One region of the Paenibacillus sp. FSL P4-0176 genome, then DNA from elsewhere that is predicted to be linked to it. Evidence: predicted binding sites of a transcription regulator. Region 1 holds the regulator's gene; each other region holds the start of a gene.
The links. Region 1 encodes LexA, which represses DNA repair genes until DNA is damaged. Its sites were predicted from a motif close to CGAACATATGTTCG; they were not measured.

Region 2: a site for LexA is predicted at 1,569-1,582, ahead of dndB (DNA sulfur modification protein DndB). Genes of this name have one in related genera too.
Region 3: a site for LexA is predicted at 1,567-1,580, ahead of MKY95_RS17180 (DNA polymerase IV). Genes of this name have one in related genera too.

The regions. Positions count from the first base shown of each region.
Region 1 is NZ_CP150242.1:4,119,344-4,122,814, forward strand. It holds gene MKY95_RS18545 (hypothetical protein) at 1-250, opposite strand, end outside; gene MKY95_RS18550 (DUF896 domain-containing protein) at 376-585, opposite strand; gene MKY95_RS18555 (LysM peptidoglycan-binding domain-containing protein) at 681-1,058, opposite strand; gene lexA (transcriptional repressor LexA) at 1,356-1,982, shown strand; gene MKY95_RS18565 (aldehyde dehydrogenase) at 2,087-3,388, opposite strand.
Region 2 is NZ_CP150242.1:1,167,066-1,170,536, forward strand. It holds gene dndC (DNA phosphorothioation system sulfurtransferase DndC) at 1-421, opposite strand, end outside; gene dndB (DNA sulfur modification protein DndB) at 414-1,508, opposite strand; gene MKY95_RS05220 (helix-turn-helix transcriptional regulator) at 1,703-2,050, opposite strand; gene MKY95_RS05225 (hypothetical protein) at 2,244-2,711, shown strand; gene MKY95_RS05230 (hypothetical protein) at 2,845-3,063, shown strand; gene MKY95_RS05235 (hypothetical protein) at 3,125-3,274, shown strand.
Region 3 is NZ_CP150242.1:3,810,301-3,813,771, forward strand. It holds gene MKY95_RS17175 (glycoside hydrolase family 1 protein) at 1-1,319, shown strand, start outside; gene MKY95_RS17180 (DNA polymerase IV) at 1,606-2,844, shown strand; gene MKY95_RS17185 (YolD-like family protein) at 2,841-3,188, shown strand; gene MKY95_RS17190 (hypothetical protein) at 3,190-3,471, shown strand, end outside.

The sequences.
Region 1 (3,471 bases):
AGATGACTGCCAAAAATACGTAAAGCAGCATGGTCACCCAGTCCCAAGTTGTCATTGGAGCTTGCACAAGGAATGTGCTCATAAACAGATACAAAAAGGCGAGACCGATCAAAAATATTGGGAACAACAAGCTGCGTCCCTTAAAGACTTCTTCACCTGGTGTACCAGTGATTGGTTGACCACTTTTTTTGCGTTGCTGATTTAACTGCTTGGAATTTTTCTTAACCGTTCTCTCGAACGAACGCGACATGAGAATCCCCCTTATGTGTCTTTGTATCGGCTTACATAACTGTAAACCAACATTTCCCCCTATAAATTGCACACTCAAAATAACAGGAAGAAACCTAAATATCATAATGATATCATTAGGTTTCGTTAGTGTTTGAGTTTGCCTTGGTGGCCTTTGTCATTCTCATCATCAACAATCTCAATGGTATCCAGTTGTTGTCTGAAATTGCTGCGAATATTACTCAAATAAATCTCTCTTAGTTCGGCACGTTCAGCAAGTTCTTCCTCCGACAATCCAGTGGACTTTTGCTTACGAGCCAATTCGTTAATGCGTGCTACCAGACTATCTATATCCAAGCTTGTCCCCTCCAAAAATACAAAGTCATATTAACTTTGCCATTATAAAGGCTGCTTGTCAAGCTGACACGCGCTAACACTCATTGATGTGCATTTTATTCTGCAAATTGCGGTAGAGCTAGTACTTGTCCCACTTGGATGGATGTTGTATGAAGTTGATTCACTTTCTTAATTGCTTCTATATAAATACGTGTATCCATATTCGTCGGTTTATGTTCCAAAGAAATACTCCATAATGTTTCCCCTTGTGAAACAGCTATCTTTCCTCCTGGCAGAACATCATTCTCATTGCCGGCAAATACAGTTAAAACGGTGCTGCATCCAATAAATATAATCATAGAAGTAATGGCTACCTTTAACATCCATGAAGAAATCTTGAAACGCGCTAAAACCTTCTTGTAGTTCCCTATGTTAGACTTCACCAGTTCCGAATTCATTGGTTCATAAATGCTTTGATAAGTAGAATATCTCATTAAATGCCCGCCTCCAAACGTTTGTTCCTATCTGTTGAAATCAATATAACACGAACACTTGTTTTGTTCAATAGATTTTCAGAACAATTGTTCGCTTCTTTTTTAGAAGGAACAATATCTTATTTCAAGTACTTGTGCAAAACATTTGCAGTATTATGCTCTGACTTTTGGACAATTTCTGTTCTATAAGCTAAAAAACACTGATTTAATGCTATTTTATTTAGAACTTATGTTTGTACGAACGGAGGTTCTATGTTATAATTTTCCCAAACGTTACTAAAATGGGGTTGATACGGTATGTCGAAGATATCCAGCAGGCAGCAGGCTATTCTGGAGTTTATACGAAATGAAGTCCGGTTGAAGGGGTATCCTCCTTCCGTACGGGAAATTGGTGAAGCGGTTGGACTGGCTTCCAGCTCAACAGTACATGGACATTTGGATCGTTTGGAGAAAAAAGGTTTGATCCGACGCGACCCTACCAAGCCAAGAGCCATTGAGCTTTTGAGCCAAGAAGAATCTGAGCATTCTCATCAATTTGCTCATAGCGTTGCACGTATTCCTGTTGTTGGTAAGGTTACAGCCGGGGTTCCAATCACTGCAACCGAGAACATTGAAGACTACTTCCCTCTTCCTACACATTATGTAGGCGAACAGAAAGTGTTTATGCTTTCGGTAGTCGGAGATAGCATGGTGGAAGCTGGAATCGTTAACGGAGATTACGTTATTGTCCGTCAACAGCAAACTGCTGATAACGGTGATATCGTCGTTGCAATGACTGAAGACGATGAAGCTACAGTGAAAACGTTCTATAAAGAGAAAGATCATATTCGCCTTCAACCGGAGAATGCGACCTTCGAACCTTTACGTTTGAAACATGTTAGTATTCTGGGTAAAGTCATTGGCCTTTTCCGAGATATTCATTAATATTTAACTTGAGTAACAAAACTAGATGTAATGAAATACGAAAGAGGTTATCCTGATCAACAGGACAACCTCTTTTTTCATGTTTATGTTATTTTAGCGGCTAATTATTCACTGCGTTTCAGAACACTCTTGTGATGCGAGAACACATCAAAGCTCTGTTGTCCGTGATATGAGCCCATACCGCTCTCTCCTACACCACCAAACGGGAGGTAGTGTGAAGTCATATGAGAAAGTGTGTCATTAATACATCCCCCACCGAAGGATACTTGATTCAGAACCTGATCCTGCAGCTGCTCATCCTGTGTGAAGAGATATAGCGCCAATGGTTTTGGCCGGCGAACAATCTCATCTAGCATAGGATTCAGGTCACTGTACGTAAATACAGGAAGAATCGGACCAAAGATCTCTTCTTGCATGACAGCTGATTCCCAGTTCACATCTCCAAGTACAGTCGGCTCAATGAGCAACTGCTCTCGTACAGAACGTCCACCAATCAGCGTTTTGCCATCTGTTAGGAATTTCGACAACCGATCAAAGTTACGCGAGTTAACAATATGCGGGAAATCAGCGTTCTGTAACACATCGTCCCCAAATTTATCTTTGATCTCTGCGCCAATCAGATTGATCAATTCGTCATGAACTTGTTCATGTACAAGCAAATAATCCGGAGCAACGCAAGTTTGGCCTGCATTCAGGAACTTACCACGAACAATACGCTGGGCCACCAGCTTCAGTTCTGCATCGTTATGGACAATAGCAGGACTCTTGCCCCCTAGCTCCAGGGTTACAGGAGTCAAATGCTCCGCAGCTGCCTTCATAACAATGCGACCAACACCTGTGCTTCCTGTGAAGAAAATATAATCAAACTTCTCTTTCAACAATGCTGTGCTAGCCTCAACTTCGCCTTCCATAACCGCAATATACTCCTGAGGGAAGATCTCCTGAATCAGATCATACGTCAGACGAGATACGGCTGGTGTTAATTCAGAAGGCTTGATAACTGCACAGTTACCGGCTGCAATTGCTCCAATCAGTGGACCAAAGGCCAGTTGGAAAGGATAGTTCCAAGGTGCAATAATAAGAGCCACTCCGTATGGTTCAGGGTAAATGGTACTCACCCCATCCGGCATAGCCGAATTGGTTGGGACTTGTTTTGGTGCAGCCCATTCCTGCAGGTGTTCTAATGCAAAATCCAGTTCACCCAGAACAATGCGAATCTCGGAACCGTAAGCTTCCGCCTCTGATTTGTTCAAATCTGCCCGAAGTGCATCTTGAATCCGTTGCTGATACTTTTCAATTCCTTTTCTAAGCTGTTGAAGCGCATTAATCCGATAATCAATATTTTTAGTTTGACCTGTATAAAAAAATGTACGTTGTTCTGTCACCAGTTGTTTTGCCTGATCCATATTAACATCTCCAATTAATTATTTAAAATTAAATTGTTCAAAATTTAATTAAAGTATATCTCTTCTATATGAAACTTTCAACA
Region 2 (3,471 bases), 3.0 Mb from region 1:
GGTTAGCAGGCTCGATTTTCAAACGATCCGTACACCATCTGAACTTTTGACGAGGAGTAGGATAACCTTTTCCAATAATAGAGGCCCAAAAGGTTTGCTCAACTTTTGGACGTACCTTGTGTGTTTCAATAGGCAAACCTACAGCGAGTGCTTTATTTTGTATGCGTCCAAGAGTTCGCGTGATTTTGTCTATAATTAAAGGAGTTTCTACTTGAGTATCTGATGAAATGACGTACACTTTTTTCTTCAGAAGAGAAGGTTCTAGCTCGGATAAGGCTTGAAAGACTAGCTGTACAACTGCCGTTGAGTCTTTTCCCCCACTGAAACCTACGACCCAAGGCTTCTCATCTGCTAAATAGACTTCTTTGACTAGTTCTTTGGCTTCAACGAACTTGCTTCCAGTATTAAATATGTTAAACATCAGTAGATGTACCTTCTTTTAATTTATTTTCAATTTTCTGCTCGGCTTCTGTTAAGGGAAGCCCTAGTTTAAATTTTATGAGATTTGCAGTCAATTGAATGGTCTCATTTGTCTTGTTAATACGTCCGGTTTGTCCATAAGCACGGCCTAACCAATCCGCTTTATTATCGCGACTCCAGTCGATTTTGGATAGTTCTTTTACATACAATTCCCATTGATCTGCATGATAACGATAAAGATAGTGGCCGACTATACCAATAGCTTCGAGAAATACACCATGCGCTACAACCGAACCAATACGAAGATCTCTTGGCGAGGTTCGCTTATTGAGTACATCTTGCCATTCTAGTATAGAAACACAAAGAAGAGCCCAGAACTCAGACACAAATTTTTTCTCGGGTTCTGAGATTAACTCACCTTTACGCTTGCCTAACAGTTTACAGATCGTATTGAAAATGTGATTCAGAGCAAACAATTTAGGAGAATTTTTGGACAATGAGACTTTCTCACGATCCGTATATCGCTCCAATAAAGGAATCTCATTGATTAAACTTTTAGTGATCAAAGATAGTTGATCACGGTGATCGTATAGAATTCCGATTGAAGATGTGGTATTCACTGCATGACGATTCAAATCCGAAAACATTTGCTGAGAGCGTAGAAGTCCAAGGTCATGAAAGAATACTACGGATATCGTTTCATCGCCAAGTTCAGGCGAAATTTTGAGAGCTTCTTCAATAGCTGCGCGTCTATGTTGACCGTCATTAATGAGAAATTGGGCGTCTAAAGAAATATTCAAATAACCAAGATCTTTAAACTCTTCCGATTGTGGCTGGAAAATTAACTCTCCGTTTACTGATGCAGTTAACGAAGAGAAAATATAATCTTTAGGATTCTCAAGAATATAGTTCGTAATATCCGGAATTCTTGATTTATTCATTAAACGTTGTGCACGGTGGTCGGCCGGAATTTCCTCCTCATCAAAAAGGAATATCCTAGGTATTAATTTTAATGGGCACATTACTGTATAAAAATCTCTTCCAGCTTGAACTCCGCGAATAGCTGGAAAACTATAACTAAAGTTCATAGGCATCCCCCTGTTTTACGTACGTAATAACGTAGAATGTATATTGATTTTATCGTAAGACGAACAAATGTTCAATGTCTAAATTACATAATAAAGTAAATATAGTACGTAATTACGTGAATAAAAGATGAAGGAATAATGAAAATAACGAGGTAACATTCCGATCGTGTACGATCGGCATGCTCCTCGTTATTTTAGTTTTTATCATAAGTATCGAAGATTTCAGTAATTATATTAAGCACCATTAAAATGTGCTTAGGTTCATGGGTTCTTAATAGAGAAATGATCTTAGTAATATTGGAATCATCCTGCGCGAGATCTTCACGTTCCTTAACGTATGTAAACAGTTCATATACACCGACATCTAAAGCGGCAGCAATCTTTTCAAGATTTTTTAAAGATATATTTCGTTCTGCTCGTTCAATAAAACCAATGTAACTTGGATTAAACCCCGCATTTTCAGCTAATGCTTCTTGAGACAGATCTCTAGATTTTCTTAGATCTCTTATTCTCGCGCCCACTAATTCTAAAAGTTCGGACATATGAACACCTCTCTTTAATTAGAAGTGTAGAGAAAGAATCATCGTTAATTAACCGATAGATAATAAGTAATTTGTATTTAAAACTACTATGTAGTAATATTTTGTTTGTATCTTGCCCAAAAGTTAAAAAAAATATGCAGAGTGTTCAAATTTAGTGTGGATTCTAAACTAATATATTGAGGAGTTGATTACCTTGAATCACGCTTACTCCTACAAGAATCGGCAGAATGATGAATTTGTAAATGGTCTAAATGATAAATTATCATACGGGAAAAAAGATGTATTTGAATATCAAAGACATTCCCAATATCACATCAAACTTGCTACAATTATGCGTGATCATAATCACTTCAAAGCTTGTTTGATTCTCTGTGACTGGGCTCTAGCCTCTATAATCAAAGCGCTTTATATCCATAAGTATCATCCGATGCATCCACCTAAGGAACTCAGTATGAACGAAACTCTGTCTCTAGTTCATACAGACGCTGAACCTGGATTGGATATAGCTTTGTTCATCGGCACAATGCAACATTTGTCATCCTTGGAGAATTGCCCAGATTACCAATCACTAGAACTTTGCAACATCGAAAAGCTTCTTAAACGAACGGAAGAAATAGTAGACGAGTTATCCGCACGATTGATGAATGATTCAACAGAGTAGATTCAATTTTTTGAAACTATTTTTATAAACCTTAGGGTTAAACGATCACGACAACGGGGAAGGACTGCTGATCGTTGGTTCGTCGAACTTCTCGTTTACTGCACTGAAGACGGGGTATAAATGGAATCTGGCGATGAATGCGGAGGCGGACCCGTATACGTTCCAGTCGGCTTTGTATAAGTTCATGCAGAGCTTCTACCACGAGACAACCTTGCCGGTGAACCCGGATTCGATTGCGCTGTATGAGGAAGAGTACCTCAAATATCACCAGAAGAACCCGGAGATGATCCAGCGGATGATGGAGATGGAAGAAGCGGAGTTTGGTACGGGTCTACCTGAGGACAAAGAGTAAGAAACCACCGAACTATGGCTTACGCCGATCTGCGCTCTGTGATGGGAATGTGGCGTACCAGATGCGTTTTATCGAAGCGATCCGGCGAGGGTGGCGGGCGCCATTTCAATATTACGGGGTATTCGACGATACGGATTATTCGCAGATTCGCTGGACACGGGAAATATGTCTGTATCGGCTGCATACGTATTTTGAGCGAGGAAGTTATTGATAAGTAGCGAGAAGAAGTTCTTATACAGTCAGTCAAATTCAAATTTTACTTGGCAAATAAAAATTTACCAAGAAGAGAAAGCAAAAAGCGTACCAATGGAGTAGTGGTACGCTTTTTGCTTACTTGAAATTAACTTTTTTAGTTTCACTTATATTATTCGAATAGGGGAACTGTCTAATAATTGCAGAGAGATCGAA
Region 3 (3,471 bases), 310 kb from region 1:
GACGGATCACTAAACACATTGAGGAGGGTGTAAACTATCCTTCCCATGAGGCAGTAGACTTTTACCATCATTACAAAGAAGATATCCGTCTGTTTGCAGAGATGGGCTTTCGATGCTTCAGAATGTCCATTGCTTGGTCCAGAATATTCCCCAACGGGGACGATGTAACGCCAAATGAAGCAGGACTTCAATTTTACGACAAGGTGTTCAGTGAACTGAAAAAGTATAATATTGAACCTATCGTTACGATCTCACATTACGAAGCTCCGTTTGCGCTAACAGAGAAATTCAATGCCTGGGCTTCCAGAGAGATGATCGACTGCTACGTACGGTATTGTGAGACCATTTTCACCCGTTACAAGGATGTCGTGAAGTACTGGATTACATTTAATGAGATCAATAGTTTAATTGTTCCAGCAGGAGCATATATAGCAGGGGCATTATTAGTTGATGATAGTGGGGTATTTAACAATACGGTTGTGGATAGTACGCAATTAAGATTCCAGGCTTTACATCATCAATTTATAGCAAGTGCAAAAGCGGTCAAGCTTGCTCATGAGATTAATCCGGCGTTCCAAATCGGTTGTATGATTAATTATAGTCATGGTTACGGAAGTACATGTAAACCGGAAGATATGTTGAAGGCTCTGAGAATGGATCAGATTAACAATATGCTGAGCAGCGACGTGCAAGTTAGAGGGGAATACCCTGACTTTGCCAAGAGATATTTTAATGAGAACAATATTCAGATTGAGATGGCAGAAGAAGACGTAGAAGTGCTAAAACAAGGCTGTGTTGATTTCTATAGCTTCAGCTACTACAAGTCTCATGTAGTGGGTACCCGCCCAGAAGGTGATGAGACCCAGGGGAATGTCTTTGGTGGATTCAAAAATCCTTATTTGAAGGCAAATGATTGGGGATGGCAAATCGATCCAGTTGGACTTCGTTACGTACTCAATCATGTGTACGATCGGTATAGAATCCCTATAATGATCGTTGAAAATGGTCTAGGAGCGGTTGATGTCATAAAAGAGGATGGCTCTATCCATGATACGTACAGGATCAATTTCCTGCGAGATCATATCGAACAAATGAGAGAAGCTATCCTCGATGGCGTTAATCTTATCGGCTACACGGCTTGGGGTTGCATCGACATCGTTAGTGCCTCAACTGGCGAAATGGAGAAACGCTACGGATTCATTTATGTAGATAAGGATAACAAGGGCAGAGGTACCCTGAAAAGAAGTAAAAAGGACAGTTTCCACTGGTATAAAAAGGTGATTGAATCCAACGGGGAAAGATTGGATTTGGAAATATAATTTGCAATCGAACGAAAGATGATTCAATCTTTAAATTCCATCAAATTGACCAAGTACTTATCACTTTGTGAGACAAGTACTTGGTTTTTTGTGCATCAATAATAAAACTAAGAACTAATTATTTTGATGGCTAAAGTGGCTGACAATATCCAGTCTACAGTTCATTATGGTGTCCAAGGGTTTTCAAAATCTAAATATAAATATTTACCTCTTGCATAAAGAACATGTGTTCGGTCTATAATGTATACAAACATACGTTCTTAAAAGTACAGGAGTGATTTCAGTGTTGACTAAGCAACGAACCATTATGCTCATTGATATGCAGAGCTTTTATGCTTCAGTCGAAAAGGCAAAAATGCCTCAATACAAAAATAGACCATTAGCTGTTGCGGGAGACCCCGCAAGACGCTCTGGAATTATCCTTGCCGCTTGTCCACTAGCCAAAGCGAAGGGTGTGTCTACCGCGGAACCACTCTGGCAGTCTCTTCAGAAGTGCCCTGAACTGATCATTGTGAGACCACACATGCAAGAATATATCGAAGTATCCACTCAAATCATGTCCATTATTGAAGAGTTCACCGATCTGGTCGAACCGTACAGTATAGACGAATTATTCGCTGATTTTACAGGGTCTATGCATCTATTCGGTAATGATCCAATCGATTTGGCCAAGCAAATTCAAGACAAAATCTATAATGAAACAGGCGTTTACGCAAGAGCTGGCATTGGTGAAAACAAAATCATCAGTAAATTGTGCTGTGATATGATCGCTAAAAAAGCAGAGGGGGGTATTTTCCACTTAAAGAAAGAGGAATTACACCTCCACATTGGAGATAAGCCCATCCGCGATATGTGGGGGATCGGCTCAAGAATGGAAAAACATCTGTGGAAGATGGGCATCCGAACCATTAGAGACCTGGCGAATACGCCTCTTTCCAAGTTAAGAAGTAAGTGGGGTGTTAATGGAGAAGTCATTTGGCGAGTCGCAAATGGACTCGACAATTCGCCGGTAACCGTCAACACGCACAGTACACAAAAAGATATTGGAAACGGAATGACCCTACCTAGAGATTTCACAGAGGCTTGGGAGATCGAAGTGGTTATTCTCGATATCTGCACAGAAGTATGCAGAAGAGCCCGCAAAAAGGGACTGATGAGTAGTGTCGTATCCGTAAGTGTATCTGGAGCGGATTTTGATCACCCCACTGGTTTTCACAGGCAGGTTAAACTGTCTGATCCTACAAACATAACCGTTGATGTATGCAAGATAGCCAAACGCATATTTCATCAACACTGGGATGGGCAACCTGTGCGCCGTGTAGGCGTATCCCTGTCTCAATTATCCAACGCGGATACATATCAACTATCTTTTTTTGATGATCAAGAACAGAAACGGGCCATTGATCAGGTGATGGACGACATTAAGGATCGATTTGGCGACATTGCCATTCTACGAGCAAGCTCCATTACGGCTGCGGGTCAAGCGATCGATCGAGCATCTAAAATTGGGGGGCATTATAAATGAGCAAAAAACTGGAGGCCAATGGATTATGGGAATCGAGCCGCATGATGCTTCCTCAACATAAAGAACGAATTATACAGCATCGTACTCAAGTTCATTATCTAACGAAACCGCTGATCCATGAAGATGAGTGGGAGATTATTACACAAAATATAGATATGTCGCTCAATTATACATTGCAAGCCACCTTTGAAATATTTACTGAGTCAGGCAATCGTTATATACACGGGATCGTCACTTCAGTCAGTACCTTTGGAAAGAAAATCAAAATTGAAATGGAGAATGGATTTGAATGGGTCGATTTTGATCAATTGGTCGCTGTGAAACTTGAAGAAGGAGGCGTGTAAAGTGCGACAGACTTTCGAGGAACTTTCACTCGTGAAGAGGGTGGTAGAGCTCCCTTATCTTTTAGGTGCTCTGGAGGTAGATAAGCATAAAATATACGCTTCAAACTTCAAAATGAAATCTGTGTATGTTGACTATCTGGACGGTACCCAAAAGAAAATTGCTTTAGAGATGTACAAATCGAAACAAACGCTAAAGGAACATCATATTAAAATCATAGATGAAGTGAGATCTGAACTGAGTTTAACGGTAGATTATTCGGTGAGAGGTTACATTCATAAAATG